2 regions of the Streptomyces sp. NPDC002573 genome follow, and region 2 is predicted to be linked to the other one. Evidence: predicted binding sites of a transcription regulator. Region 2 holds the regulator's gene; the other holds the start of a gene.

Region 1 (14,919 bases), on a different contig from region 2:
CACGTACATCACCCGCATCCAGGAGGGCGACCCGCACGCCGTCCCCGTCGTCTCCTCCGAGGAGTACCGCAAGGAGTTCCAGGCCGCCTGGGCACAGACGGTCAACACCCTGCGCGAGAAGCACCCCAACGCCTACGAACTGCTCTCCCTCTTCGCGTTCTTCTCGCCCGACGTGATCCCGCTGGGCCTGGTTCAGTCGGCCCGCGTCGGCGACCTGCCCCCGCATCTGGTGTCCCTGGTCACCGAGCCGAGCAGCTGGAACACCGCGCTGCGGGTGCTGTCCGAGGCCACCTCCATGCGGCTGGAGTACGAGCAGGGACCGATGGACATCCAGACCGTTGGCACGCTGCGTATGCACCGGCTCTTCCACCGCTTCGTCCGCGGTCATCTGGGCCCCGAGGAGGCCCGGTTGTCGGCCGAGACCGCCCGCCGGGTGCTCGTCGCCGCCGACCCCCGCCGCCCCGGCGACCGCACCAACTGGTCGCGGTACGCGGAGGTGATACCGCATCTGGAGCCGACGGGGGCGCTGCACTCCGCCGACCCCGACGTGCGGACGGTGGTGCTCAACTGCATCGAGTATCTGCGGATCCGCGGCGAGGCCAAGGAGGGCAGGCGGCTCTGCGGCGCGGCCGTCGCCTCCTGGAGCGCGGTCTCCGGCGACACCGACCCCGCCGTCCTCGTCGCCGTGCACCAACTGGCCAACATGGAACGCCGCCTCGGCCGCTACCGCGAGAGCGAGCGCATCGCACGGGACGTGCTGCGCCGGGTCACCGCCGATCCCGGGCGCAGCTCGGTGCAGGTGCTGCGGGCCAAGAACGGGCTCGGCGGAGCACTGCTGGCGCTGGGCCGGTACGAGGACGCCCGGCTCCTCTACGAGGACGCCGCGGCCCAGGCGGCCGCCGACCTCGGGGAGCAGGAGGTGCCGCGCACCCTCGACATCCGCGGCAACCTCGCGCTGGCACTGCGGCTGCTGGGCCGCTACGAGGAGGCCCTCGCCCTGCAGCGGTCCGTCCTGGAGGCGTACATCGCGCTCGGCGGCGGCCGGCATTCCTCGACGCTTCTGGCCGGCCTCAACACCGCCTGGACGCTGCGGCTGCTGGGCCGCTACGGCGACGCGCTGGCCATCCAGGAGCTGAACCACCGCCTGCACCGCGAGGTGCTCGGCCGTGACCACGCCCAGACACTGCTCGCCCAGCACAACCTGGCCCTGTGCCTGCGCCGCGACGGCGCCCATCTGCGGGCGCGCGGGCTGATGCGCGAGGCGCGCGACCGCAGCCTGCGCAGGCACGGCCCCCGGGAGACGCTGCGGCTGACCACGGACTACGCGATGCTGCTGCGCGAGATCGGCGAGTTCGAGGAGGCACGGGAGCTCGCCGAGTCCGCCCTCAAGGGGTTCACGGACCTCTTCGGCGACGGCCACCCCTACATCGCGGGAGCCCTGGACAACTGCGCCCTCGTCCAAGGCGACCAGGGAGACCTGGCGGGCGCCCGGCAGCGCGCGGAGCGGGCCAGGGCGGGGATGGAACGGGCCCTGGGCACCGCCCATGTCTGGTCCGTCGGGTGCGCGATGAACACCGCGACGGCGCTCGCCCGGACCGGTGAGCTGGAGCGCGCGGTGGCCCTGGGCCGGGACGCCCTGGGCCGGGCGCGCACCGCGGTCGGGGACACCCACGTCCTCACCCTCAATCTGGCGGCGGGACTCGCGCAGGACCTGGCGGCGACCGGCCGGCACGACGAGGCGGAGACCGTGCGCGTGGACGCCGTACGCCGGCTCACCGAGAACTTCTTCGAGGAGCACCGGCAGGTGCGGTACATGCTCGAAGGACGGCGCCCCTACTGGGACTTCGAGCCGCAGATGATGTGAGATCGGCGGCAACGCCGAGGGGCCCGCCCCGAGCCGAAGCTCGGGCGCGGGCCCCTTGTGCGACCGGAGGCCGACCGGGGTCGGCCGGTGGCCTTACGCGTCGAACACCTCGCGCACGAGCTGCTCCTGCTCGGCCTGGTGCCGCTTCGCGGAACCGACGGCCGGGGACGAGCTGTGCGGACGCGAGATGCGGCGCAGACGCTCGGCCGGCGGGACGTCCGCGCCGACCGCCAGGTCCAGGTGGTCGATCAGGTTCAGAGCGATGAACGGCCAGGCACCCTGGTTCGCCGGCTCCTCCTGCGCCCACAGGTACTTCTCGGCGTTCGGGTACTTCTTGATCTCGGCCTGGAGCTCGGCACCCGGCAGCGGGTACAGGCGCTCGAGGCGGATGATCGCCGTGTCCGTCACACCGCGCTTCCGCCGCTCGGCCTCCAGGTCGTAGTAGACCTTGCCGGCGCAGAAGACGACCTTGCGGACCGCGGCCGGGTCCACCGACGCGTCGCCGATGACCGGGCGGAACTGGCCGGTCGTGAACTCCTCCGCCTTGGACGCGGCGGCCTTGAGGCGCAGCATCGACTTCGGCGTGAAGACCACCAGCGGCTTGTGGTGCGGGTTGTGCACCTGCCACCGCAGGAGGTGGAAGTAGTTCGACGGCAGGGTCGGCATCGCGACCGTCATGTTGTTCTGGGCGCAGAGCTGCAGGAACCGCTCCGGACGGGCCGAGGAGTGGTCCGGGCCCTGGCCCTCGTAGCCGTGCGGGAGCAGCAGGGTGACGCCGGACGTCTGGCCCCACTTCTGCTCCGCCGCCGAGATGTACTCGTCGACGACGCTCTGGGCACCGTTGACGAAGTCACCGAACTGCGCCTCCCACATCACGAGCGCGTCCGGGCGAGCCAGCGAGTAGCCGTACTCGAAGCCCATGACCGCGTACTCGGACAGGAGGGAGTCGTAGACGTTGTAGCGGGCCTGGTCCTCCGACAGGTACTGCAGCGGGGTGTAGTCCTCGCCGGTCTCCCGGTCGATCAGCACCGCGTGGCGCTGGCCGAAGGTGCCGCGGCGGGAGTCCTGGCCGGAGAGCCGGACCGGCGTGCCCTCGAGGAGCAGCGAGCCGATGGCCAGGGTCTCGCCCATGCCCCAGTCGATCGTGCCGTCCTCGACCATCGACGCCCGGCGCTGCAGCTGCGGCAGCAGACGCGGGTGAACGGTGAAGTGGTCGGGGATGTTGACCTGGGACTCGGCGATGCGCTTGACGACCTCCGAGGAGATGGCCGTGCCGACCGCGACCGGGAAGCCGTCCTGCGGCTCCTGGGCCGGGGCCACCACCTGCTGCGAGGTGGCCTCGCGGACCTCCGTGAAGACCTTCTCCAGCTGGCCCTGGTAGTCCTGCAGGGCCTGCTCGGCCTCTTCCAGGGTGATGTCGCCGCGACCGATCAGGGACTCGGTGTACAGCTTGCGCACCGAGCGCTTCTTGTCGATCAGGTCGTACATCAACGGCTGGGTGAAGGCCGGGTTGTCCGACTCGTTGTGACCGCGGCGGCGGTAGCAGATGAGGTCGATCACCACGTCCTTGTTGAACGCCTGGCGGAACTCGAAGGCCAGACGCGCGACGCGCACGACCGCCTCCGGGTCGTCGCCGTTCACGTGGAAGATCGGGGCCTCGATCATGCGGGCCACGTCCGTCGCGTACATGGAGGAACGCGAGGACTCGGGGGCCGCGGTGAAGCCGACCTGGTTGTTGATGACGATGTGGACCGAACCGCCGGTGCGGTAGCCCCGCAGCTGCGACATGTTCAGGGTCTCGGCCACCACGCCCTGGCCCGCGAAGGCCGCGTCGCCGTGGATCGCCACCGGCAGGACCGTGAAGTCCGTACCGCCCTTGTTGATGATGTCCTGCTTGGCGCGGGTGATGCCCTCGATGACCGGGTCGACCGTCTCCAGGTGGGACGGGTTGGCGGCGAGGGAGACCTTGATCTGCTCGCCGTCCAGGCCGGTGAAGGTGCCCTCGGCGCCCAGGTGGTACTTCACGTCGCCGGAGCCGTGCATCGACTTCGGGTCGAGGTTGCCCTCGAACTCGCGGAAGATCTGCGCGTAGGACTTGCCGACGATGTTGGCGAGGACGTTCAGCCGGCCGCGGTGGGCCATGCCGATGACGACCTCGTCCAGGCGGGACTCGGCCGCCGAGTCGATCACCGCGTCGAGCAGCGGGATGACCGACTCGCCGCCCTCCAGGGAGAAGCGCTTCTGGCCGACGTACTTGGTCTGCAGGAAGGTCTCGAAGGCCTCCGCCGCGTTCAGCCGGCGCAGGATGCGCAGCTGCTCCTCGCGCTCCGGCTTGGAGTGCGGGCGCTCCACGCGGTCCTGGATCCACTTGCGCTGCTTGGGGTCCTGGATGTGCATGTACTCGATGCCGGTGGTGCGGCAGTACGAGTCGCGCAGCACGCCGAGGATGTCGCGCAGCTTCATCATCGACTTGCCGGCGAAGCCGCCGACGGCGAACTCGCGCTCCAGGTCCCACAGGGTGAGGCCGTGCTCGACGATGTCCAGGTCGGGGTGCTTGCGCTGGCGGTACTCCAGCGGGTCGGTGTCGGCCATGACGTGGCCGCGGACCCGGTAGGAGTGGATCAGCTCGAAGACACGGGCGGCCTTGGTGACGTCGTCGTCGTGCGAGGCGTCGATGTCCTTGAGCCAGCGGACCGGCTCGTAGGGGATGCGCAGGGCCTCGAAGATCTCGTCGTAGAAGCCGCTCTCGCCGAGCAGGAGGTTGGCGACGACGCGCAGGAACTCGCCGGAGGCGGCACCCTGGATCACCCGGTGGTCGTAGGTCGACGTGAGCGTCATGACCTTGGAGATGCCGAGCTTGTTCAGGGTGTCCTGGGAGGTGCCCTGGAACTCCGCCGGGTAGTCCATCGAGCCGACGCCCATGATCACCGACTGGCCGGGCATCAGACGCGGCACCGAGTGGACCGTGCCGAGGCCGCCGGGGTTGGTGAGGGAGACGGTGACGCCGGTGAAGTCGTCCATCGTCAGCTTGCCGTCGCGGGCGCGGCGGACGATGTCCTCGTAGGCCTGCCAGAACTCGAAGAAGTTGAGCGTCTCGGCCTTCTTGATCGCCGCGACGACGAGCTGGCGGTCACCGTTCGGCTTCACCAGGTCGATGGCGAGGCCCAGGTTGACGTGCTCCGGCTTGACCAGGGTCGGCTTGCCGTCCTTCTCCGCGAAGGACCAGTTCATCGCCGGCATGGCCTTGATGGCCTGGACCATCGCGTAGCCGATCAGGTGCGTGAAGGAGATCTTCCCGCCCCGGGCGCGCTTGAGGTGGTTGTTGATGACGATGCGGTTGTCGAAGAGCAGCTTCACCGGCACCGCGCGCACGGACGTGGCCGTGGGCAGTTCCAGCGAGGCGTTCATGTTCTTCGCGACGGCGGCGGAGGGGCCGCGCAGGGTCACCAGTTCGGGACCCTCGGGCGCCTGGGCCACGGGCTCGTCCTTCTTGGGCTGGGCAGGGGCCGGCGCGGGCTTCGCGGCGGCGGGAGCGGCTGCGACCGGCTTGACCGGGGCGGCAGCGACGGCGGGCTGCGCGGCGGGGGCCGGCGCGGCCGGTGCCTGCGGTGCCGCGGGAGCCGGGGCCGTCACGGCCGGTGCCGGGGCGGCGGGAGCTGCCTGGGCCTGCGTGGTGGTCTCTGCGGCCCCCGCGGCCGCAGTGCCCGCCGCAGCGGGCGAGGCAGGGGCTCCCGGCTTGTAGTCGGCGAAGAAGTCCCACCAGGCACGGTCTACCGAATTCGGGTCCTGGAGGTACTGCTGATAGATCTCGTCGACGAGCCACTCGTTCGCACCGAACGCGGCCGCGGGGTTCTTCCCGGCTTGGTCGTCGGTGGAGACACTCGAGTTACTGGGGGACTGTGGCGACACGGCGGCAACCGCCCTCTTCCGCTTCACAAGGTTATGGACAGCGGAAATAAAGGCTACGCCTCCCTGAGGGTGAAGGTCAGGTCAGGCCGGTTCATCGTCGCGCAAGTCACATCGGAGAGCGTGTTTCGGGACGGGAAATGGCGGGAAACAAGCGTGGTTCCGCTCTCAGAGGGGTACGCCGACGGGAGCCCGGCGCGGAGGCTGCGCGGGCCTGTGCCTGATCACACGTGTCCGTCAGCCGGTCCATCCGTGGATCTTGTCGTTCCGGTTCGAACTTTACGTCAACTTGGGAGAGATGACTCTCCCGGAAGAGTGACCTGGATCCGGCAGCCCCGGGCGGATTCGGCCACCCCGATCCGGCCACCGTGCAGATCCACCGCCCAGCGCGCGATCGCCAGGCCCAGGCCCGTGCCGCCGTCGCTGCCCGGCCCGTGCGGCCGGTTCACGGCGCCGCGGTTGAACCGCTCGAAGACCCGGTGCCACTCCGACTGCGGGATGCCGGGGCCCTCGTCCAGCACCTCCAGCTCCAGGGAGTCCGGGCCGCCCCCGCGCCGGGCCTTCACCGTGACCCGGCCGTGCGGAGGGCTGTGCTTGACTGCGTTGTCGATCAGGTTGGCGACGACCTGGTGGATGCGCTCCGGGTCCGCGTGCGCGGTCAGCTCCGGCGGGGAGACGTCGAGGTGAAGATGGACGTCCGTGCGGGTGTGGCTGCCGGAGCCCGAGGCCATGCCGGCCCGGGCGGAGGACACCATCTGGGCCTCCTTGAGGACGCCCGAGAGATACGGCCACACCTCGAAGCGGCGCTTCTTCAGCGGGACCACGCCGTTGTCGATGCGGGAGAGGTCCAGCAGGGTCTCCACCAGGCGCCCGAGCCGCTCGGTCTGCTTCAGCGCGGTGCGCATGGTCTCGGGGTCGGCCTCCGTGACGCCGTCCACGATGTTCTCCAGCACCGCGCGCAGCCCGGCGATGGGGGTGCGCAGCTCGTGTGAGACGTTCGCCACCAGCTCCTTGCGCTGGCGGTCCTGGGCCTCCAGCTCGTCGGCCATCAGGTTGATCGTGTGGGCCAGGTCACCCATCTCGTCGCGGCGGTGGTCACGGACCCGGCGGGTGTAGTCGCCGTGCGATATCGACCGGGCCACCGCGTTCATCTCGTCCAGCGGCGCCGTGAGCGAGTGCGCCACGAACTGCGTGATCAGCAGTGTGGCGATCATCGAGAAGACCGTGATGAAACGCAGTTCGGTCTCGGTGCGCACCGCGATGAGCAGCAGCCCCGTGGTGATCAGCACCGAGATGACGACCAGCGCGCCCAGCTTGGTCTTGATCGAGAACGGGCGTACGCCGCCCCAGGGCTCCCCGGGGCTCCTCCGCGCGTCCGGCCCGTCGGTCATGGCGTCGGGGTCTCCAGGGCGTAGCCCACCCCGTGCACGGTGCGGATGCGCTCCGCGCCGATCTTCCGCCGCAGGGCCTTGATGTGGCTGTCCACGGTGCGGGTGCCGGAGGCATCCGCCCAGTCCCACACCTCCGCGAGCAGCTGCTCCCGGGAGAGCACCGCGCGCGGTGTGTTGGCCAGGCACACGAGCAGATCGAACTCGGTGGGTGTGAGGTGGACGTCCTCACTGCGCACCCGGACCCGCCGCTGGGCGTGGTCGATCTCCAGTTCGCCGAGGCGCAGGATGCCGCTGCGGGGTGTGGCCGCGGCCAGGGCGGCCCGCTCCATCCGCCGCAGCAGCACATGCACCCGTGCCGCCAGCTCACGCATCGAGAACGGCTTGGTCATGTAGTCGTCGGCGCCGACGCCGAGCCCGACCAGCATGTCCGTCTCGTCGTCGCGCGCGGTGAGCATCAGCACCGGTACCGGGCGCTGCGCCTGCACCCGGCGGCAGACCTCCAGGCCGTCGAAGCCCGGCAGCATGATGTCGAGAATCAGCAGGTCCGGCTGCCATGCCTCGGCCGTGTCGACCGCCGCCGGACCGTCGCCTGCCGTTTGCACGAGGAATCCCTCAGCGCGCAGCCGGGCGGCGATGGCGTCGACGATCGTTGGGTCGTCCTCGACCACCAGAACCCGTCGCTGCGCGCCCGGGGTCGCCGTCGTGCCGTTGTGCGCGGTGTGTGTCTGCTCCATCGCCCGCCCCTGGGGTTGCTTTCCGGAATCCGTGGGGTGATCCCATGACTGCGTTTGACGCTTGAATGATCCGCGTCAGGGAAGCAGGGTACGGGGAGTTACCGCCGGTCGGCTATCCAGGTCGGACGGCGAGGTGCACGACGTCGGGAACGCCCCGGGCAACGGGGACCTCTTCGGTATGCACCTGCCGGAACCCGGCATTCCAGAGGGTTCCTTCGAAATCCGGAGAGGGCTGGGCGGACCATACCGCCAGTACCCCGCCGGGGTTCAACGCCCGTGCGCAGCTTGCCAGTCCGGCCGCCGAGTACAGGCTGTCGTTGTCGTCCGTGACCGTCCAGCCGGGTCCGTTGTCGATGTCGAGGCACAGGGCGTCGTACGTGGCGGAAGTCTCACGCAGATACGCGACGAGGTCGGCCTCCAGGACACGGGTGCGCGGGTCGGCGAGCGCGGGTGCGGACAGCGCGCCCAGGGGGCCGTCGAGGTGCCAGTCGATGACCGCGCGCTCACGTTCGACGACTGTGATGCCTCCCCAGTGCGGGTCCGCCGCCGCGTGTGCGAGCGAGAAGCCGACACCGAGTCCGCCGATCAGCAGGCTCGGCGCCGGGCATGCGCCCAGGGCCCGGTGCGCGGCGTCCACGAGCAGTCGCTCCGAGCGCCCGTCGGAGGTGTCCATGAGGAAACAGCCGTTGGCGATGATCTGGAGCAGCTCACCGTGGCGGCGCAGCACGACCTCGCCGTGCGGGCCATCGCGACGGTCCAGGACTTCAGGGGTCTGACGGATGTCGTACGGATGAGGCATGAGTCACATTGTGGTGACGAACTGGCTCCAGGGGCGAGGGGTTTTCCTGTGTCACCCCGGATGCGCACTTATGTTCGGGTTTGTGCAGCGCGGACGCAGAACCCACCTGAGAAGTTGCTTTGAATCCGCCCAGTGGTGGCGTCGGTCATAGACAGCGGCTCGGGCGGCACGAAGGGTGGGGGATGAACGGAAGGAGTTCCTCGCCTTGGAACGCACGGTCTCGGCGGCTGACGCCATGCTCACGGCCCCCGGGACGGCCACGCCCCTGCTCGACGGCATGCCGCGTCAGCGCACCGTACCGCTTTCCGTGGCCCCGTCCGCGCCTCGCGTCCCGGCCCCCGCCGCCCCCGCCGCGCGCCCGGGTGTGCGGGCCCAGGGACTCCTGCCGACCCTCACGGACACCCCGTTCACCCTCGGATACACGGCCGTCCTCGTCGTGACGTCCCTGTTCGCCCAGTACGCCGACCCCTCGCTGGTGCACACCCTGTACCAGGAGTCCAGCACCGACGTCGCCCATCTGGTGAGCAGCCCGGCGCTGGTGCTGGTCGCCAGCGCGCTGTGGATCGCGGGCGGCCTGACCTCGTCGTACGCGCTTCTCTTCCTGCTCGTGCTGCCGACGCTGGAGCGGCGCATCGGCGGCCCGCGCACCGCCGTCGTCTTTCTGCTCGGCCATGTCCTCGCCACCCTGGCCACCGAGGTCCCGGTCGGCCTGGCGGTCATGGTCGGCCATCTGCCGGACAGTTCGCTGCACCGCCTCGACTACGGCATCAGCTTCGGCGTCGCGGCGAGCCTCGGCGCGCTGGCGGGACTGCTGCCGCCGTGGGCTCGGTGGACGGTGCTCACGGTGTTCGGCGGGATACTGCTCGACGATCTGGCCCAGTTCACGGACCCCCTGAGCAACTGGGGCCATCTGCTGTCCCTGGCCATCGGCATAGGGACCTGGCCATGGGTACGCCGCTGGCAGTGGACGGGCCGTCAGGACGCCCGCGCCCACGGCTGACTTCCTGGTGTCGACTGCCGCGCCCGGCCGTCTTTCTCACGCTCCGCCCCTCGCTGTACGGGCTCCACACGCCGGAGCCCCGACGGACCGGGACGCCGGGGGAGACGTGGACGTGCCGGCGCTGGTCCTGCTGGGAGCGGCGGGAGGAGCGCTGCGGGGAGCCCTCGACTTCTACATCCAGTTCGTGAACTGGCGTTCGGCCCGCAGTGCCCATCGGCGGCTCCCGCCCGGGGAGGAGGGCACGACACCCCGTGTCCGGGACTACTTCGACCCCGGCGTCGACGTGGTCGCGGCTCTTGTGCACAGCATGATCGGCGCCGGACTGGCGGTGCTCTTCGGCAGAACGGGACAGATCGGCGGCCCGTACGCGGCCATCGTCGTCGGCACCTCGGCTCCGGTGATCCTGACCCAGCTCTCCCGTGTCCAGGCGGTGAGCCAGGCGGTCGGCGGAGGTGGCGGCCAGGACACCCCCGCCGACCCCGGCGACTTCGCCGGCGCGCCGCCCGTGGTGCCGGCCTGGCCGTCGCCCGCGGCGGATCCCGAGACGTTGCCAGGACCCGCTGCCGCCGCGGCCGACGGCTCGCCGCCGGCGTCCGCGTCGGCGCGGGTGCCGCCCCAGCCGCTGCCCGGCGCGCCGCCCGGCCCACTCCGTCCGGACCCCGAGGCCGCCCGACCGCAACCGAACGGCCGGCCCGGCGATCCGGCGGAGGGGGCAGGCCGGGGCCGGGGCGGCCAGGGTGCCGCGCCCCGGCACCGGGGCGGTCGTGACGAGTCCCTGGACCGTGAGCCGGCCGCCGGAGAGGAGGGGGCGCCATGACCGGACGCTCCTCCGCCGGCCGCCGCGTCGCGGCGTCGCTGTTGGGCGTGGACCGGCCGGGGCGCGGACGCGCCGAGGTGGCGGCGCGTCGCGGTCTGCCCTTCGGCCGGCGTGTGCTGGCCGCCGTCCTGGGCGTACGGGTCGGCGGGCCGACGGGCGAGGTCCCGGGGGTCCCGGAGATTTTTGCCCGGCAGTCGGCCCCGGCTGTTGGGCCCACGAGCGAGCCGAACCGGGCCGTGCCCGAGGCGGGGGGCCGTCCGCTCCCGGGGACGGAGGCGGAAGGCCCCCGGACCCGCGGGCGCGCCGGACCTCCGCACGGCGCGAGCCGTACCCGCGGCCGAGGGCGGACGGTGCACCGCAGCACCTGCTGAGCGAGGACCGCCCTGACTACGAGCGCGTTCTCGACGAGGCACTGCGCTCCGCCCCGTACGGCCCGGAGCCGGTCGCCGCGGGGCAACGCTCGGCCCCGAGCAACTGCGCGTCATGGCACTCGACGCCACCCCCCTGATCGCCGCCGCCGCGGCGACCGGGTACCACCACTACGTCCACGACCGTGAGGAGGCGCGCCCTGAGGGGTTCGCCGCCGCGGCGGGGGGACCACGGAGGGCGCCGGAGCCTTTGCCCTGGCCGCGGTGCTCGCTCCCGCACTCGCCGGTACCGCCGCGGTGATCTTCCTGCTCCTGGGCTACGCCCTCAAGCTCTTGGTCCCGGCCGCGTCCCCCGCCAGACCCTTGTGACCGCCGGCTGGTGCTTCGGTGCGCTGACCGCGGCGGTGATCGTGGCCGACGTGATCGGCCTGCTGGTCATCGCCCGGCGCGGCGGCCCCTCCGGCAAGGGACCAGAACCCGTCGGCGCGCTGCCGCCGGAGGTCGCACGAGCCCAAGAGGCCTGGTGGACGGCACTGCTGGAGCGCGGCGTCCTGCCTTGGGGCGGCGCTGGAGGAGGACGGGAGAGGCTTCACGTCTCCGGGGTTCACGAGCCCGGACTCCACCAGCCCGGACGTCACCAGTCCGGACCACGGCGCCTCCACCTCCGCCCCCGACCCCGCAGGCCGCGAACGCGCGTCGGACTGACGCGCACCGACGTCCGTCACGGCGCCCGGACCGACCCGCCGGGCCCCCGTCACCCCGCCCAACACCCGGAAATCGCAGGCCATCGCGTGATCGCTCAGAGCGAACGTGCCCGGGGGAACAATGGGATCGTGCCGCGCATTGAGTCGGCATAGCTCAAGTTGACTGCCGAAGGGGAGATCATGGCTTCGATGCCCACATCGCTCACCCTGCCTGTACTGCCGCTCGATGGCGAAGTCGTGCTGCCCGGCATGGTGGTTCCGCTGGACCTGAGTGACTCCGACGTGCGCGCGGCCGTGGAAGCCGCTCAGGCGGCCGCCCGGTCGGAGCCCGGAAAGCCCAGGGTGCTGCTCGTGCCCCGGATCGACGGCACGTACGCCACCACCGGTGTGCTCGGCACGGTCGAGCAGGTCGGCCGGCTCGCCGACGGTGACCCGGGCGCCCTGATCCGCGGCCGGAGCCGCGTGCGGATCGGCGCCGGGACCACCGGTCCGGGTGCGGCGCTGTGGGTCGAGGGCACAAGGATCGACGAGGACGTGCCGGACCCGCTGCCCGGCCAGGTCACCGAACTCGTCAAGGAGTACAAGGCGCTCGCCGCCAGCTGGCTGAAGAAGCGCGGCGCCTGGCAGGTCGTGGACCGCGTCCAGGCCATCGACGACGTCTCCGCGCTCGCCGACAACTCCGGTTACTCACCTTTCCTGACCACCGAGCAGAAGGTGGAACTGCTGGAGACGGCCGACCCGGTCGCCCGGCTGAAGCTCGCCACCCAGCAGCTGCGCGACCATCTCGCCGAGCAGGACGTGGCCGAGTCCATCGCCAAGGACGTCCAGGAGGGCGTCGACAGGCAGCAGCGCGAGTTCCTGCTGCGCCGTCAGCTGGAGGCCGTTCGCAAGGAGCTGCGCGAGCTGAACGGCGACGCCAAGGACGGCGAGGAGTCCGACGACTACCGGGCCCGGGTGGAGGCCGCCGACCTGCCCGAGAAGGTCCGTGAGGCCGCCCTCAAGGAGGTCGACAAGCTGGAGCGGTCCAGCGACCAGTCGCCCGAGGGCTCCTGGATCCGCACCTGGCTCGACACCGTGCTCGAACTGCCGTGGAACGAGCGCACCGAGGACGCGTACGACATCCGGGGCGCCAAGGCCGTCCTGGACGCCGAGCACGCGGGCCTGGAGGACGTGAAGGAACGGATCACCGAGTACCTGGCGGTGCGCAAGCGCCGCGCCGAGCGGGGCCTCGGTGTCGTCGGCGGGCGGCGCGGCGGTGCCGTGCTCGCGCTCGTCGGCCCGCCCGGTGTGGGCAAGACCAGTCTCGGCGAGTCCGTGGCGCACGCCATGGGACGCAAGTTCGTCCGCGTCGCCCTCGGCGGTGTGCGCGACGAGGCCGAGATCCGCGGTCACCGGCGCACGTACGTGGGTGCCCTGCCCGGCCGGATCGTGCGCGCCGTCAAGGAGGCCGGCTCGATGAACCCGGTCGTCCTGCTCGACGAGATCGACAAGGTGGGCTCGGACTTCCGGGGCGACCCGGCCGCCGCCCTGCTGGAGGTCCTGGACCCGGCGCAGAACCACACCTTCCGGGACCACTACCTGGAGGTCGAACTCGACCTGTCGGACGTGGTCTTCCTCGCGACGGCGAACCTCCTGGAGGCCATCCCGGAGGCGCTGGCCGACCGTATGGACATCGTCCGCCTGGACGGCTACACCGAGGACGAGAAGGTCGTCATCGCCCGTGACCACCTGCTCCCGCGTCAGCTGGAGCGGGCGGGCCTGGACAAGGCCGAGATCACGATCGACGAGAGCGCGCTGCGCAAGCTCGCCGGCGAGTACACCCGCGAGGCGGGCGTACGAAACCTGGAGCGGTCGATCGCCCGGCTGCTCCGCAAGGTCGCGGCCCAGCACGAACTGGGCGAGAAGGAGCTGCCCTTCACCGTCCGGGACGAGGACCTGCGCGAGCTGATCGGGCGTCCGCACCACGTGCCCGAGTCCGCCCAGGACCCGGCCGAGCGGCGGACGGCGGTCCCGGGTGTGGCGACCGGTCTCGCGGTCACCGGCGCGGGCGGTGACGTGCTCTTCGTGGAGGCGTCGCTGGCCGACCCGGAGACGGGCGCGGCGGGCCTGACCCTCACCGGTCAGCTCGGCGACGTGATGAAGGAGTCCGCGCAGATCGCGCTGAGCTTCCTGCGCTCCCACGGCGCCGAACTGGAGCTGCCCGTGGGCGACCTGAAGGACCGGGGTGCGCACATCCACTTCCCGGCGGGCGCGGTCCCGAAGGACGGCCCCAGCGCGGGCATCACGATGACGACCGCGCTGGCCTCGCTGCTGTCGGGCCGTCTGGTCCGTACGGACGTGGCGATGACGGGCGAGGTCTCCCTGACCGGCCGGGTGCTGCCCATCGGCGGGGTGAAGCAGAAGCTGCTCGCCGCGCACCGGGCGGGCGTGACGACCGTCATCATCCCCAAGCGTAACGAGGCCGACCTGGACGACGTCCCGTCCGAGGTGCTGGAGAAGCTCGACGTGCACGCCGTCACGGACGTCCGTCAGGTCCTGGAGCTGGCGCTCGCGCCGGCCACCAGCGACGCGGCGCGGGAGGTTCCGGTGGCGGCGTGACACCAGAGATTCCGGTGGCGGAGTGACGGACGCCCCCGGATGACCGGAGGCCCGGGTTTCGTGAGGGAGGCCCGGGCCTTCGCCGTGTCTGAGAGGGGGCCGGAGGCCGCCCTTGGTCTACGCCTGCGAAATACTGGCGGAGCTGCGGCAATGGGTGAGATGTGGCAGAAACCTTCAGGATCGGACAACCGGGGCAGGGGTGCTGACGTGCGCGAGGACTCACACGGCGAGGAGTGGCCGGTCGAACCCGGCATCTCGGGCGGCGGTGCGGACCAGGAGTTCCTGTCACTGGAGCGCGAGCTGACCGTGTTCCTGCGGCGCGCCCGTGCCAGCCAGGGTGAGATGGCCCGCGAGGTCCACCCGGATCTGGAGACCGCCGCCTACGGCCTTCTCGTACGGCTCGACGAGTGCGGCCGTCAGCGCGCCACGGCCCTCGCCGCCTACATCGGTGTCGGCAAGGCCACGATGTCCCGCCAGCTGCGCGCCTTGGAGGACCTCGGTCTCGTCGCCCGGGAGCCCGACCCCGCCGACGGCCGTGCCTGGCTGGTCCATCTCACCGAGGAGGGCCGCAGCCGCGTCGGCCGGGTCCGCGAGGCCCGCCGGGCCCGCTATGTGCGTCAGCTCGCCCACTGGGACCAGCGCGAGGTGGCCGAACTGGCCCGGCTGCTGAACCAGTTGAACCGGGGCATGGAGAAGTAGACGACGGCCGCGGGCTGCTTCACAGGCCCACGTACACCA
Region 2 (14,919 bases):
CGGGTTCAAGTCCGTCGCCGAGTCGCTGGAGACCGTCGCGGCGAAGATGGGTCTGCAGCAGTTCGGCAAGGAGGGCGAGCCCTTCGACCCGACGATCCACGAGGCCCTGATGCACAGCTACGCGCCGGACGTCACAGAGACGACGTGCGTGGCGATTCTGCAGCCCGGGTATCGCTTCGGCGAGCGCACCATCCGCCCCGCGCGGGTGGCGGTGGCCGAGCCGCAGCCGGGAGCGCAGACGGTCAAGGCCGAGGAGAGCACCGAGCCGGGCGACGACAAGGAGAACGGTGGCCCGGACGAGGGCTGACGTACACCACGAACGCGTAGGGAAGGAGGGACGTCGGGGATGAGCACCAAGGACTTCATCGAGAAGGACTTCTACAAGGTCCTCGGCGTCCCCAAGGACGCCACCGAGGCCGAGATCAAGAAGGCGTACCGGAAGCTCGCCCGCGAGTTCCACCCGGACGCCAACAAGGGCAACGCCAAGGCGGAGGAACGTTTCAAGGAGATCTCCGAGGCGAACGACGTCCTCGGCGACCCCAAGAAGCGCAAGGAGTACGACGAGGCCCGCGCCCTCTTCGGCAACGGCGGCTTCCGTCCCGGTCCCGGGGCGGCGGGCGGCTCGTTCAACTTCGACCTCGGCGATCTCTTCGGCGGCCAGGCCGGCGCCGGAGGGAACTTCGGCGGAGGTCTCGGTGACGTCTTCGGGGGCCTGTTCAACCGTGGCGGCGGCGCGGGCACGCGTACGCAGCCGAGGCGCGGCCAGGACATCGAGTCCGAGGTCACGCTCAGCTTCATGGAGGCGGTGGACGGCGCGACCGTGCCGCTCCGCATGTCCTCGCAGGCGCCCTGCAAGGCCTGTTCGGGCACCGGCGACAAGAACGGCACTCCGCGTGTGTGCCCGACCTGCGTCGGCACCGGGCAGGTCGCGCGGGGTTCGGGCGGCGGCTTCTCGCTGACCGACCCCTGCCCGGACTGCAAGGGCCGCGGTCTGATCGCGGAGAACCCCTGCGAGGTCTGCCACGGCAGCGGCCGGGCGAAGTCGTCCCGGACGATGCAGGTCCGCATCCCCGCGGGTGTCTCCGACGGGCAGCGCATCCGCCTGCGCGGCAAGGGCGCGCCCGGCGAGCGGGGCGGCCCGGCCGGCGATCTGTATGTCGTCGTGCGTGTGAATCCGCATCCGGTCTTCGGCCGCAAGGACGACAACCTGACGGTGAGCGTGCCGGTGACGTTCGCGGAGGCGGCGCTCGGCGCCGAGATCCGGGTGCCCACCCTGGGCGGGCCCCCGGTGACGCTGAAGCTGCCTCCGGGCACGCCCAACGGGCGCACGATGCGCGCCCGTGGCAAGGGCGCGGTCCGCAAGGACGGCACCCGCGGGGACCTGCTGGTCACCGTCGAGGTGAGTGTCCCCAAGGACGTCTCGGGCAAGGCTCGTGACGCGCTGGAGGCGTATCGCGAGGCGACCGCGGACGAGGACCCGCGGGCTGAGCTGTTCCAGGCGGCGAAGGGAGCATGAGGAGATGGACGGCCGTCGACGTAACCCGTACGAGCTGACCGAGGACACCCCGGTCTACGTCATCTCGGTGGCGGCCCAGCTCTCCGGACTGCACCCGCAGACACTGCGCCAGTACGACCGCCTCGGCCTGGTGTCCCCGGACCGCACCGCGGGCCGGGGCCGGCGCTACTCGGCCCGTGACATCGAACTGCTCCGCCAGGTGCAGCAGTTGTCGCAGGACGAGGGCATCAACCTGGCCGGCATCAAGCGCATCATCGAACTGGAGAACCAGGTGGTCGCGCTCCAGTCCCGCGTGGCGGAGCTTCAGGACGCGCTGGAGGGCGCGGCTGCGACGATGCGCCAGCGCGAGGCGGCGGTGCACGCCTCGTACCGCCGTGACCTGGTGCCGTACCAGGAGGTGCAGCAGACCAGCGCGCTGGTGGTGTGGCGGCCCAAGCGGCAGCAGCAGGGCGACTGACCTGTCCCGCAGGGGCGGTACCGGACCTCGTTCCGGTACCGCCCCTTTCGCATGCGGTCAGAGCCAGGAGTCCCAGATGCCGTAGGCCAGGTTCTTCACGGCCTTCTCGGCGCCCGACGCGTCGGTGTGGACGACGCGGTAGTAGTACAGGCCGAGCCGGTCCTCGTGCACGGTGGTGTCGAGGTGGCTGCCGTGGTCGGCCGACGGGCCCGAGGCGAGCACGGTCCAGTCGCCCCGGGCGGGGTCCCAGCGCTCCACGCGGTACCCGGCCAGCAGGGAGCAGTCGCCCAGGCCCGAGCTCTCGGAGCAGCCGAAGTACGGGTCCGGGTACTGGCTCTGGCGCACCTCGGTGCCGCTCCAGCCGGGCGGCCGGGTGTCGGGCAGGGTGACCGAGACCTCGGCGGTGTGGAAGAACTCGGGGCCCCTGCCGTCGTACAGGCCGGAGCCGTCCGTGGCGGCCACCCGGTAGACATGGGCCCGGCCGTCGGGGACCGTCGGGCAGAGGATCTCGGTCGGGGCCAGGGAGCTGCCGGTCCAGCAGTTCTTCTTCCAGACCGTCTCACCGGTGTCCGGGTCGGTGGTGCCCTGCCAGACGTAGTAGCCGGTGACGTCGTCGTCGGCGGGCGGCGTCCAGGTCAGACGGACTCCGAGCGGGAGCTGCTCCGCGGTCAGGTTCTCGACCGCGGCCGGGCGCCGGGTGTCCGGCGTGGTCTGTGTGGCCACGGGTCCGGGCCCCGACTCGTGCCCGTAGGGGTCGACCGTCACGACCCGGTACTCGTACGTCGTCTCCGACTCGCCCGAGACGTCCCGGCAACTGCCGTTGATCTGCGTGCTGCCGGCGTAGGCGGGGGCGTCACTGTCCGCCCAGGTCCAGTACGTCGAAGGGGCCTGGAGCGGCTCGTCGTAGGGGCTGTTCGGCTTGCACCTGTCCACGACGGTGCTCTCGCCGGTCGCCGGGTCGGTACGGACGATCCGGTAGGTGAGCAGCGGGCTCTCGTCGAAGGCCCATGGATCGGCGCTGCTCCATGCGATCGTCACGCCCTCGCCGAACGGGGTCGCGGTGGTCCGGAACGCGGGGATCGCCTCGGGGCGGCCGGCCATCGACAGCGTGACCTCCACCGGGGCGGCGGCGTTGCCCTTCGCGTCCAGCGCGCGCACCGCGTACCGGTAGGTGCCGGCCACCGGGAGCAGTTGGCGCGGTACGACGTCGGTGCCCTTGGTGGTGCCCTTCTGGGGGAGGGCGTCGAGGTAGCCGCCGGTCGCCGGGTCGTACTGGAGGACCTGGTACGAGGCGGCCCCGTCGACGGGGGACCACACCAGGTGGGGCACGCCCGACCGGTACTCGACCCGGGCGTCGGCGGCGGTCGCGGGCGGCGTCAGGTCGAAGGTGGTGAACGTGGTGGCGGCCGAGTAGGCGGACCAGTTGCCGACCACGTCCCGGGCGCCGCCCCGGTAGGTGACCTTGCTGCCGTCGGCGGGGTACCCGGTGTCGCAGATCGCGCCCTTGGTGCCGGAGTACACGGTGGCCCAGGTCCTCGTCGCGGCGTCGAGCCGCTGCATCTCGTACCGGGCGATGTCGGCCGCGTTCTGAAGGGTGGTGACCAGCTCGGGGGCCGCGAAGGGCTGGTCGCCCGGGCAGAGGTCCATCTCGACGAAGGGCGCGGCCGGCGGGGTCCTGTCGACGGTGGTCACGGGGGGACCGGCGGTGCCGCCCGACTCGTTGCCCGCTCTGTCGTACGCGCGGACCTCGTAGGAGAAGACCTGACCGGTCGCCGGGGGAGTGTCGGTGTACGTCGTCGCCGTCGTCGCGGTCAGCCTCGTCCAGGCGGTGGCGCCCTTCGGGCGGCGGTAGACGCGGTAGCCGGCGAGGTCCATCTCCTTGTTCCTCGCCCAGGAGACCTTCGCCTTGCGGGTCGCCTTGTCATAGGCGGCCGTGACGCCCGCCGGGGCGAGCGGCCTCACCTTGTCGACGGTGGCGGAAGTCCGGGGTGCGTAGGTGAACTTGACGGCGGCCTTGCCGGTCCAGTTCACATAGTCGATCCGCAGGGTGTGGATGCCCTTGGGGATGGTGAGGTTGACGCCCGTCGAGCGCGAACCACGGGTGTCCGACCAGAGGTTCAGCTTCCGTACGCCGTCGAGGTAGACGCGGATCCCGTCGGTCCCGCCGGCGCTGAAGGCGAAGGGTCCGCCGGAGCCGAAGTCGCGGGTGACGGTCCAGCGGACGCCGAACCGGTCCGCCGGCAGCCCGGAGGCCGGGGCACCGCTCCAGCTCTGGTCGACGGCGCTGTCGCAGTCGGTCCTCCCCGGGGTGCCGGTGAGACCGGTGTTCGCGAAGAACTGCCGCTTGAACACCGGCGAGGTGCAGGAGGTCGCGGCGGAGGCGGGAGCGGCGGCCGTGAGCAGTCCGCCCGCAGTGGCGAGCACGACGGTGGTGGCGGCCGCGGCGGTGACGCGTCGTCTGGCTGGGTTCATTCGGTCCTCTGATCGGATCGAGACGCGGAAAGGCGCTCGTGACCAGGACACGCGAGACGCGGAAGAGGTTGTACAGATCTTTACGACCCCACGGCTTTCCCTTTGCGCGGGGTGTGCGGGGTGCGGCAAGGGTCGGCCGACGCAAGGAGTGTGATGGATGTGCTGATGCGTGATGTAGATCACGTTTGGTGTCGGGCGTGAACGATGGCTAATCACAGGAAAGTTGACGGAGTGTAGGTTTCCGGGTCTCCGCAGGTGACGGCGGAAATCTCCATCAGGGGGAGGTTTGGCAAAGGCCCTGGTGGTGCGGTTTCTTGGTCTTCACTTGACTTCCACCCGGATGCTGTTGCCATCTCGTTAACCCGTACTCCTTGACGCTGCATGCCGTCGCCGCGTTGGCTTTCAGCCACTTGGGTCGCAATGCTGCTCCCCCGCCCGGAAGGCATCTGATGTGAACGCTCGTACCACCCGTAGGACCGCTGTGCGTCGAACCGCCATAGCCCTGGCCGCATCCGCGGCGGCCGTCTCTCTCGCCGCGTGCGGCGTCATGGACGGAGTCGGCGGGGGCAGCAGCTCCGCGTCTCCGAAGAAGGGCGACGACATCACAGTGGGTCTTCTTCTGCCGGAGAAGGAGAACCCGAGGTACGACAAGTTCGACTACCCGATCATCCGGGACCAGGTGCGCTCCCTCACCCACGACAAGGGCAAGGTCGTCTACGAGAACGCCGACGCCGACGCGGCCAAGCAGAGCGAGCAGCTCGACCAGATGATCGCCGACAAGGTGGATGTGCTGCTGGTCGACCCGGTGGACGCCAAGTCCCTCAAGGCGGGCGTGACGAAGGCCAACGAGGCGGGCATCCCGGTCATCGCCTACGACCGGCTCGCCCAGGGGCCGATCGACGCGTACATCTCCTTCGACAACCAGCTGGTCGGCCAGGTGCAGGGCCGCGCCCTCGTCGAGGCGCTCGGCAGCAAGGCGGAGACCAGCAAGGTCGTCATGATGAACGGTTCGGTCACCGACCCGAACGCGGCGCAGTTCAAGGAGGGCGCGCTCAGCGAGCTCCAGGGCAAGGTCAACATCGTCAAGACCTACGACACGAAGGACTGGAAGCCGGAGAACGCCAAGGCGAACATGGTCCAGGCGATCCAGGCCGTCGGTCTGAGCAACATCGCGGGCGTCTACTCGGCCAACGACGACGTGGCCGGCGCCGTCATCGAGGCGATGAAGGAGGCGGGCATCAGCAAGGTCCCGCCGGTGACCGGGCAGGACGCCTCGCTGGCCGCCGTGCAGCGGATCGTCTCGGGCGAGCAGTACATGAGCGTGTACAAGTCGTACCCGGAAGAGGCCAACAACGCCGCGGAGATGGCGGTGGCCAAGGTCCAGGGTCGCTCGATCGAGTTCGACGCGCTGACCCGGGACAAGGTCGACGGCCCGACGGGGCAGAAGATCCCGTCGATGCTGGTGCCGGTGGTCGCGCTGACGAAGGACAACATCAAGGACACGGTCATCCAGGACGACATCTACACCGTCGGGGACATCTGCACCCCCAAGTACAAGGCCGCGTGCACGCTGATCGGTCTGAAGTAGCGGGCACGCCGCTCCTGGAGCAACGGCCGTGGTGGAGGGCAGCGTCGCCCGTCCACCACGGCCGTTTCGTCGTCCGGCGGACCGGCCCGCCCCGACCTCCCGTCAACTGGGTGCAGACGGAACTTCCGGAGGGAGGGAGAATCCGGGACGTTCCCGGCAAGTGTGGGCGTTGGTGCTGCGGAGCCTTGTTGCGGAGGCGGGCGGCTCCGCGCATAGTTGCGCTGCGAACACGCTGCAGGACGCTGAGCCGGGAGTTGGAGCCAGGAGTGGAAGATGGCCGGGCACGGGACGGACGCGCATCCGCACGGCGCTGACCGGCTCTGCGAGTCCGGGAACCGGGTGTACTCCCGGGCCGTACGCCGGGGCCGGGTGCCCCGCGCGGACGCCGCGCCGGTGCCCTGTCTGCTGGAACTCGCGCTGCTGCACCCGGACCCCGACGACATGGACTGGCTGGTGCCGACCTCCCCGCAGGAGGTCATGACGCGGCTGCTGCGCGGCGTCCACGAGGAGGTCAGCGCGAGCCAGGCGCGGGTCGGGGCGGCGGTGGCCGCGGTCGAGTGGTACGCCGGGCTCGGCGGCCGTGAGCAGGGCTCCGCGGAGGGCGTGGCGATCCGTGTCCTGGACGGGCTGCCGCGGATCCGGGCCGCCATGGACGAGGCGACCGAGCGGTGCACGCGCGAGGTGCTGACGGTCCAGCCCGGCGGCATCCGCCGCGAGGACGAACTCTCCGAGGGTCTGCACCGGGCGCTGGAGATGCGCCGCAGGGGCGTCCGTATGCGCGATCTGTACACGCATGTCGCCCGGCACGGCCAGGGGTTGCACACCTACATGGAGCTGATGGGCGAGGCGGCCGAGGCCCGCACCCTGGACGAGGTGCCCGAGCGCCTCATCCTGTTCGACCGCACGGTCGCCTTCATCCCGGCCAACCCCGACCGCACCATCGCGCTGGAGCTGCGCCACCCGGCCCTGATCGACTACCTGGTGACCATCTTCGAACGGCTGTGGCGCCTGGCGATCCCGCTGACGTCCCCCCTGCCGGAGACCGGCATCGACGGCATCACCCATCGGGAACGCTCGATCGCGGCGCTGTTGGCGGAGGGCCACCAGGACGCCGTGGTCGCCGAACGCCTCGGCATCAGCGTCCGCACCTGCCGGGCGCACATCGCCCGGCTCTCCGAGACCCTGGGCGCGGCGAGCCGTACCCAACTGGGCGTCCGGATCGCCCAGGCGGGCCTGGACGGGCCCTCGCGGGCGCCCGAACTGCTGCCCCTCACCGGTCGGGCCCCGGAGCCTCCCGTCGGCCTATGAGCCCCCCTCGCGGGGCCCCGGGCCGCCTTCCCCGGCCAGTGGGTTGTTCTGGCTCAGGATCCCCGACTGCGCTATCAAATAGCCGAGTTGGGCACGGCTGCCGCTGCCGAGGGCCGTGGCCAGCTTGGCTATGTGGGCGCGGCAGGTGCGCACGTTCATGCCCAGGCGGCGGGCGATGGCCTCGTCGACATGGCCCTCCACCAGGAGCTTGGCGATGGAGTGCTGGATGTCCGTGATGCCGTCCGGATCGGTCTCGTAGGGGGTGCCCGCTCGCAGCGGCACCGCCCGGCCCCACATGAACTCGAAGACCTTCACCAGATAGCGGACGAGGCCCGGGTGCCGCAGCTCCAGGGCGACCTGGCGGTCGTCGCTGATGGGGATGAACGCGACCGCCTCGTCGCAGATGATGAGCCGCTCGACGAGTTCGTCGATGGTGCGGTACTCGGCCTTGCCGTCGGTGAACTGGTCCACGTAGGCCAGCCGTTCCGGGCTGTAGCGGGCCGTGTGCTGGTAGAGGGTGCGGATGCGCACCCCGCGCTCGATCAGCGGCCGGTCGCGCTCCAGGCCCTCGATGAGCCGGCGTTCGGGGCGGTGGCCGCTCGGCTGGACCGTCAGCATCTCGTTCTGGCACTGGGCGGTGGCCAGGTCGAGTGCCGCGTTGATCCGGTCGAGCCCCTCCAGCACCGTGATCGAGTGGGTGGGCGCGGTCACCTGCGCGCTGAGGGCCATGAACGGCTCGAAGGCTTCGGCCAGGTTGGTCGACAGCCGTCTGCGCTCGGAGATCTCACGCTCTATCGGGTTCAGCCGCTGGGCCAGGGCGACCGAGGGCGGAACCGGGCGCAGCCAGTTGGCGTCGTCCGGATCGGGATGGAGGAGGGCGAACTCCATGAGACACGGAGCCTCTTCCGCGTCGGCGCGCGCGATACGCCCTGTGCGCAGGGCGTTCGCGTAAAGACGCCCGCCCTCCTCGCACAGTTCGGTCAAGGCATGGGGATGTGTCGCTTTAGCCCGATTGGTTGTCAAACCTCCACCCCCCAGGGTCCTGAACATGCAGGAACATGATGCACCGATTGTGTGGCCATGACGTGCCCGAATGAGCCATCGTCTTAGTCGACGGGGGAAGAGGGGACCTTCAAGTGAGGACGAAGCCGACTATGGGTAAGAGAATGCTTCGCTCGGTGCTTGTCGCCACCTTCTCCGCCGTTGTGGCCTTCGGAACGTTGAGTGGGCTCGCCGGCGCGAAGGAGGACGTACGAGCGGACAGTGTCTGGTCGTTGGTACCCGCTTCTTCCGCGGCCGGCGATAGTGCCACACCCGTCGGCCCAGATGACAGCGTGTGGAGCTGATGTGACCACTCCTCCGGACGACCGCACCTTCCGTCGCGAGATGGCCACGGCCTACCGCTCCGGCTGGCACTTCATCGACCTGGCCACTGCCATCCCCCACAACGGTGACTCGCTGATGGTGACCGTGTTCGGGGAGCCTGTCGTCGTCGCCCGCGACGAGGACGACGATGTGCGGGCCTACCGGCTTCTGCGACGGCCTCGGGGGGCGCCGCAGCCTGTCCGGTGCGCCATACGGTACGGAATGATCTTTGTGAATCTGGACCAGCGCGATCACCGGCTGGTCGAACCGGACACCCCGGTCATGCGGACTGTCTCAGCCACCCCCCGCAGTGCCTGACGCGATTCCCCCGTCGTAACAAATCGCTCAGGTGCTTCCCCCCGCAGCGGCGTCACCGTGACCTGAACACGGTGACGCCGCTGCAGTTTGTGCGGAAACTCCGGGTGTGCCCCGTTGCCACGGTGGCTGGATTCGGTCCTTACCCGGGGTTCGCCCACGAGCCACCCCCTCACCGTCCGTGATGACACCGCTGCGCGCGCCTCCCGGATGTCACGCGCGCCCCCTCATGTCACTTGCTGCGGCCCCTCGACGGCCCGTCCGCGCCCCCTGCCTCCCGGCGGTCATCGAGTCGCGCCCGCATCCGGCCCGTATTCCCCTACGGCCGGATCGGGCCTTCGTGCTGCCCTCCGGGCCGGGGAGGGCGGTCCGGTGCTGCTCCTGCCCGGATCCGGGGTACTGGACGTCTCGGACGCGCCCGGGTGGGTGAGCGAAAGGCTCTCGGCCGCGGAACCTCGCCGGTCGCCCTCCCGTTCCGCGCCTTGAGTGGAATAGACTCAACTTTATGTACGTTGCTCGCGTCAGATGAAGGACTGACGACAGCTGAGCGTGGCTGACGCAAGGAGGAGAACGGGAACGTGGACGCCGAGCTGACCAACAGGAGCCGGGACGCGATCAACGCGGCCAGCAGCCGGGCCGTCGCCGAGGGGCACCCGGACCTGACCCCCGCCCATCTGCTCCTCGCGCTGCTGGAGGGGCAGGACAACGAGAACATCATCGACCTGCTGGCCGCCGTGGACGCCGACCAGGCCTCCGTACGGGCCGGCGCCGAGCGCGTGCTCGGCGGTCTGCCCAGTGTGACCGGGTCGACCGTGGCACCGCCCCAGCCCAACCGCGAGATGCTGGCCGTGATCGCCGACGCGGGCAAGCGCGCCAAGGACCTCGGTGACGAGTACCTCTCCACCGAGCATCTGCTCATCGGCATCGCCGCCAAGGGCGGCGCCGCGGGAGAGGTCCTGACCGGCCAGGGCGCGGACGCCAAGAAGCTCTTGAACGCGTTCCAGAGGACAAGGGGAGGACGCCGGGTGACGACCCCGGACCCGGAGGGCCAGTACAAGGCCCTCGAGAAGTTCGGCACCGACTTCACCGCCGCCGCGCGTGACGGCAAGCTCGACCCGGTCATCGGCCGGGACCAGGAGATCCGCCGCGTGGTGCAGGTGCTGTCCCGCCGTACGAAGAACAACCCGGTGCTCATCGGTGAGCCCGGTGTCGGCAAGACCGCCGTCGTGGAGGGCCTCGCCCAGCGCATCGTGAAGGGCGACGTGCCCGAGTCCCTCAAGGACAAGCGGCTGGTCGCGCTGGACCTCGGCGCCATGGTCGCGGGCGCCAAGTACCGCGGTGAGTTCGAGGAGCGCCTGAAGACCGTCCTCGCCGAGATCAAGGACTCCGACGGCCAGATCATCACCTTCATCGACGAGCTGCACACCGTGGTGGGCGCCGGCGCCGGCGGGGACTCCGCCATGGACGCCGGCAACATGCTCAAGCCGATGCTGGCGCGCGGTGAGCTGCGCATGGTCGGTGCGACGACCCTCGACGAGTACCGCGAGCGGATCGAGAAGGACCCGGCCCTGGAGCGCCGCTTCCAGCAGGTGCTGGTCGCCGAGCCGACCGTCGAGGACACCATCGCGATCCTGCGCGGCCTCAAGGGCCGCTACGAGGCCCACCACAAGGTGCAGATCGCGGACAGCGCGCTGGTCGCCGCGGCCACCCTCTCCGACCGGTACATCACCTCCCGTTTCCTGCCCGACAAGGCCATCGACCTGGTCGACGAGTCCGCCTCGCGGCTGCGGATGGAGATCGACTCCTCCCCGGTCGAGATCGACGAGCTCCAGCGTGCCGTGGACCGGCTGCGCATGGAGGAGCTCGCGCTCAGCAAGGAGACCGACCTGGCCTCCAAGGAGCGGCTGGAGAAGCTGCGCCGCGACCTCGCCGACAAGGAGGAGGAGCTGCGGGGCCTGACCGCCCGCTGGGAGAAGGAGAAGCAGTCCCTCAACCGGGTCGGTGAGCTGAAGGAGAAGCTCGACGACCTGCGCGGCCTGGCCGAACGCGCCCAGCGCGACGGCGACTTCGACACCGCCTCCAAGCTGCTGTACGGCGAGATCCCGGGCGTGGAGAAGGAGCTGGAGGCCGCCTCCGAGGCCGAGGAGGAGGCGTCCAAGGGCACGATGGTCAAGGACGAGGTCGGCCCCGACGACATCGCGGACGTCGTCGCCTCCTGGACGGGCATCCCCGCCGGACGCCTGCTGGAGGGCGAGACGCAGAAGCTGCTGCGTATGGAGGAGGGGCTCGGCCGGCGGCTCATCGGCCAGGCCGAGGCCGTACAGGCCGTCTCCGACGCCGTACGCCGCAGCCGGGCCGGTATCGCCGACCCGGACCGCCCGACCGGCTCGTTCCTCTTCCTCGGCCCGACGGGTGTCGGCAAGACCGAGCTGGCCAAGGCGCTCGCCGACTTCCTCTTCGACGACGAGCGGGCGATGGTCCGCATCGACATGTCGGAGTACGGCGAGAAGCACAGCGTCGCCCGGCTGGTCGGCGCCCCGCCCGGATACGTCGGCTACGAGGAGGGCGGCCAGCTGACCGAGGCGGTGCGCCGCCGCCCGTACAGCGTGGTGCTCCTCGACGAGGTGGAGAAGGCGCACCCGGAGGTCTTCGACATCCTGCTCCAGGTGCTGGACGACGGACGGCTGACGGACGGCCAGGGCCGCACGGTGGACTTCCGCAATGTGATCCTCGTGCTGACCTCGAACCTGGGCAGTCAGTTCCTGGTCGATCCGGTCCTGACCGAGGCGGAGAAGAAGGAGCAGGTCCTGGAGGTGGTCCGCACCTCCTTCAAGCCCGAGTTCCTGAACCGGCTCGACGACCTGGTGGTCTTCTCGGCGCTGTCGAAGGACGAGCTGAGCCGTATCGCCCGGCTCCAGATCGACCGCCTGGCCAAGCGGCTGGCCGAACGGCGGCTCACCCTGGAGGTCACGCCGGAGGCCCTGGCCTGGCTCGCCGACGAGGGCAACGACCCGGCGTACGGAGCCCGCCCGCTGCGCCGACTCGTCCAGACCGCCATCGGAGACCGGCTCGCCAAGGAGATCCTGGCCGGCGAGGTCAAGGACGGCGACACGGTCCGGGTGGACACCTTCGGGAGCGGGCTGCTGGTGGGCCCGGCGTCCGGCAAGACGCTCTGACCGGGCCCGGTCGGCCCGCGTGGGTGTAGATGTGTACGAGGGCGGTGCGCCCGTCCTCGTACACCACGGTCAGCTCGACCTCGTCGACGCCGGCCCGTGGCATCCGCCGGCTGCCCTCGGGCGCGGCGCCCGCGAAGGCCGACGGACCGGTCCGTCCGGCGGTGGAGAGCGGCCAGATCATGTCAGCCCCCGGCGGACACGACCCGTTCAGGGTTGCCAGCCCCCTCCCCGGATGAGGGAGGATGGCGGAATCCGTACGAAGGGAAGAACACGGTGAGCATCGACCCGTCCTCGATTCCGAACTTCGGGGGCCAGCCCGAGCCGCAGCCGCCGGCGGGCCCCGTGGTTCCGGATCAGGACCTCGTGAAGCAGCTCCTGGACCAGATGGAGCTCAAGCACCTCGTTGACGAAGAGGGAGACCTCGTCGCACCGTGGGAGCAGTTCCGTACGTACTTCATGTTCCGCGGCGAGGGCGACCAGGCCGTCTTCTCCGTGCGGACGTTCTACGACCGTCCCCACCAGATCGACGAGAAGCCGCAGCTGCTGGAGTCCATCGACGACTGGAACCGGCGCACCCTGTGGCCCAAGGTCTACACCCACACGCACGACGACGGCACCGTCCGCCTCATCGGTGAGGCGCAGATGCTGATCGGCACCGGCGTGAGTCTGGACCACTTCGTCTCGTCGACCGTGAGCTGGGTGCGCGCCGCCATCGAGTTCGACCGGTGGCTCGTCGAGCAGCTCGGCCTCACGGAGGAAGTCGACGACGCGGAGAAGCCCGAGGACGACGGGGAGTAGATCCCCCTAGAGGGGCGATCGGGCGAGTACGACCAGATACGCCCCGTAGACAAAAGAGAGCCCGGCCAGGGCGCTCGCCACGATGGTGGCGTGCCACGGTCGGGCTCTCGCCGTCCGTACCAGCGCCCGCGCCACCACCGTCAGCAGCGGGAAGGCCGGGAGCAGAAAGCGCGGCTTCGACTCGAAGAACCCGGAGCCGCCGAGCGCGATCACCAGCAGTACGCCGCTGTAGACGACGAGCGGCAGCGGGGCGCGGTCCGCGATCAGCAGCCCGAAGAGCACGCTGCTCACCCCGACGATCACCAGGGCCATCGGGAACAGCAGCCGGGTGCCGTGCAGCGCCATGTGCTCGGTGAAGCGCAGCGCGCCGTGCCCGAAGTCGAACCGCGAGCCCCACAGCCGCTGCACGGTGAAGTAGCCACCGAGCGGATCGCCCCTGCGGTGGCCGACCCACAGCACATAGCCGCTCCAGCCGAGGGGCGCGAGCGCAGCGCCCGTCCACAGCCTGTGGGAAACTCCGCGACCGCGCGTCCGCCACACCTCGTGCGCGGCCGACGCGAGCACCGCGACGGCCACCGAGCAGCCGTTGGGCCGGGACAGGCCGGCGAGGGCCGCCAGTGTCCCCGCCCAGACCCAGCGCCGGGTCAGGACCGCGTACAGCGACCAGGCGGCGCACGCCGTCAGCACGGGCTCCGTGTAGCCCATCGTCAGCACCACGGAGTGCGGAAGCAGCCCCCAGAGCACGACGAGGACGGTGGCCACGGCGGGGCCGTGCAGCCGTACGCCGATCCGGTAGATCCCGTACGCGGCGATCACCGCGGCCGTCCAGGACACCAGCAGTCCCGCCTGGACGCCGCCGAGCGGGGTGAGGGTGGTGACCGTGTGGACCAGACCCGGGTAGAGCGGGAAGAACGCCAGGTCGTAGTGGATGCCGGTGCGGTTGCGCAGGATGTGTCCGTAGCCGTGCGAGGCGATCCCCAGATACCAGACGGAGTCCCAGGAGCGACCGAGCAGCAGCAGGGGGTGCCTGCCCGCGGACCGGGCGACGAGGGCGAGCACGAGGCCGCCGCACAGCCGGGAGACGAAGAACAGCCCGAGGGCGGCGGCGGCCGTCGTCGGCAGCCGTCGGCCGTCCCCGGCCGGACGGACACGGTCGCTGTTCCTCGGGCCCGGTGGGGCGGGGGCCGGGATGGTCCTGGTGTCGGTCACACCGGAACCATCCTCCGATCACGCCCGGTTTACGAAGCTTGCGCGGCCGTGCGGGGGCGAATTCCCGCGTACGGGGCGCCCGCCCCTCGGCCGAACTGCTCGGCCGAGCGCACCGCGGTGACCAGCACTCGCACAACAGGCCCACCACGGGCAACTTCAGCACCACCGCCGGTGAGGTGGGCCCTTGCTCGGGTCCGGCGTCAGAAGGACGTGATCTCTGAGGCCGCTAGGCCCTGTCGTCAAACTCCCGCCTGCCCCGCGACGCCATGCACGCTCCCCCACGCTCGACTTCGCTCGCGCGGGCGGTGCCCCCACCGCCGCACCGGGCGAAATCCCACGTACATCCAGTACGAGGGCTTCCGCCCGGCACTGCCCCAAGCTCTTCGAGCAGGGGGTCCCCCAGAGCACGCTCCCCCACTCTCGGCTTCGCTCGAGCGGGAGGGGCCCCCACGCCGCCGCAGAGCCCGCCCTCCGGGCGGACGGCGGCAGTTTGACGAGAGGACCTAGTGCTGTGGCCGGGAAGGTTTGCCGGACAGCCGCCGGGCGGCGCGAGCCGGTAAACCTTTCCGGTCGCAGCACTAGTTGACCTGGCCGGTCGGCCGGATCGTGACGGTGTTCACGTCGACGCCGGCCGGCTGGCCGAGCACCCACATGACGCCGTCGGCGATGTTCTCCGCGCTGAGCGCGGGGCCGGGCGGAGTGCCGCCGCGTGTGT

What was found. Region 2 encodes HspR, which represses chaperone genes until heat shock. Its sites were predicted from a motif close to TTGAGNNNNNNNNNCTCAA; they were not measured.
Region 1: lon (endopeptidase La) is a predicted target of HspR. The motif match lies at 11,723-11,741, and genes of this name have one in related genera.

The regions. Positions count from the first base shown of each region.
Region 1 covers NZ_JBIARC010000038.1:35,636-50,554, reverse strand. The annotation lists gene fxsT (FxSxx-COOH system tetratricopeptide repeat protein) at 1-1,864, shown strand, start outside; gene ACFYX0_RS30110 (multifunctional oxoglutarate decarboxylase/oxoglutarate dehydrogenase thiamine pyrophosphate-binding subunit/dihydrolipoyllysine-residue succinyltransferase subunit) at 1,958-5,773, opposite strand; gene ACFYX0_RS30105 (HAMP domain-containing sensor histidine kinase) at 6,055-7,161, opposite strand; gene ACFYX0_RS30100 (response regulator transcription factor) at 7,158-7,895, opposite strand; gene ACFYX0_RS30095 (spermidine synthase) at 8,008-8,694, opposite strand; gene ACFYX0_RS30090 (rhomboid-like protein) at 8,900-9,694, shown strand; gene ACFYX0_RS30085 (hypothetical protein) at 9,801-10,511, shown strand; gene ACFYX0_RS30080 (hypothetical protein) at 10,508-10,882, shown strand; partial or broken gene ACFYX0_RS30075 (hypothetical protein) at 10,876-11,584, shown strand; gene lon (endopeptidase La) at 11,764-14,181, shown strand; gene ACFYX0_RS30065 (MarR family transcriptional regulator) at 14,389-14,880, shown strand; gene ACFYX0_RS30060 (protein phosphatase 2C domain-containing protein) at 14,900-14,919, opposite strand, start outside.
Region 2 covers NZ_JBIARC010000029.1:101,305-116,223, reverse strand. The annotation lists gene grpE (nucleotide exchange factor GrpE) at 1-307, shown strand, start outside; gene dnaJ (molecular chaperone DnaJ) at 347-1,516, shown strand; gene ACFYX0_RS26050 (heat shock protein transcriptional repressor HspR) at 1,521-1,973, shown strand; gene ACFYX0_RS26045 (hypothetical protein) at 2,031-4,445, opposite strand; gene ACFYX0_RS26040 (sugar ABC transporter substrate-binding protein) at 4,927-6,033, shown strand; gene ACFYX0_RS26035 (LuxR C-terminal-related transcriptional regulator) at 6,307-7,341, shown strand; gene ACFYX0_RS26030 (helix-turn-helix transcriptional regulator) at 7,336-8,391, opposite strand; gene ACFYX0_RS26025 (hypothetical protein) at 8,689-9,024, shown strand; gene clpB (ATP-dependent chaperone ClpB) at 9,600-12,197, shown strand; gene ACFYX0_RS26015 (YbjN domain-containing protein) at 12,471-12,995, shown strand; gene ACFYX0_RS26010 (hypothetical protein) at 13,002-14,204, opposite strand; gene ACFYX0_RS26005 (SDR family NAD(P)-dependent oxidoreductase) at 14,783-14,919, opposite strand, start outside.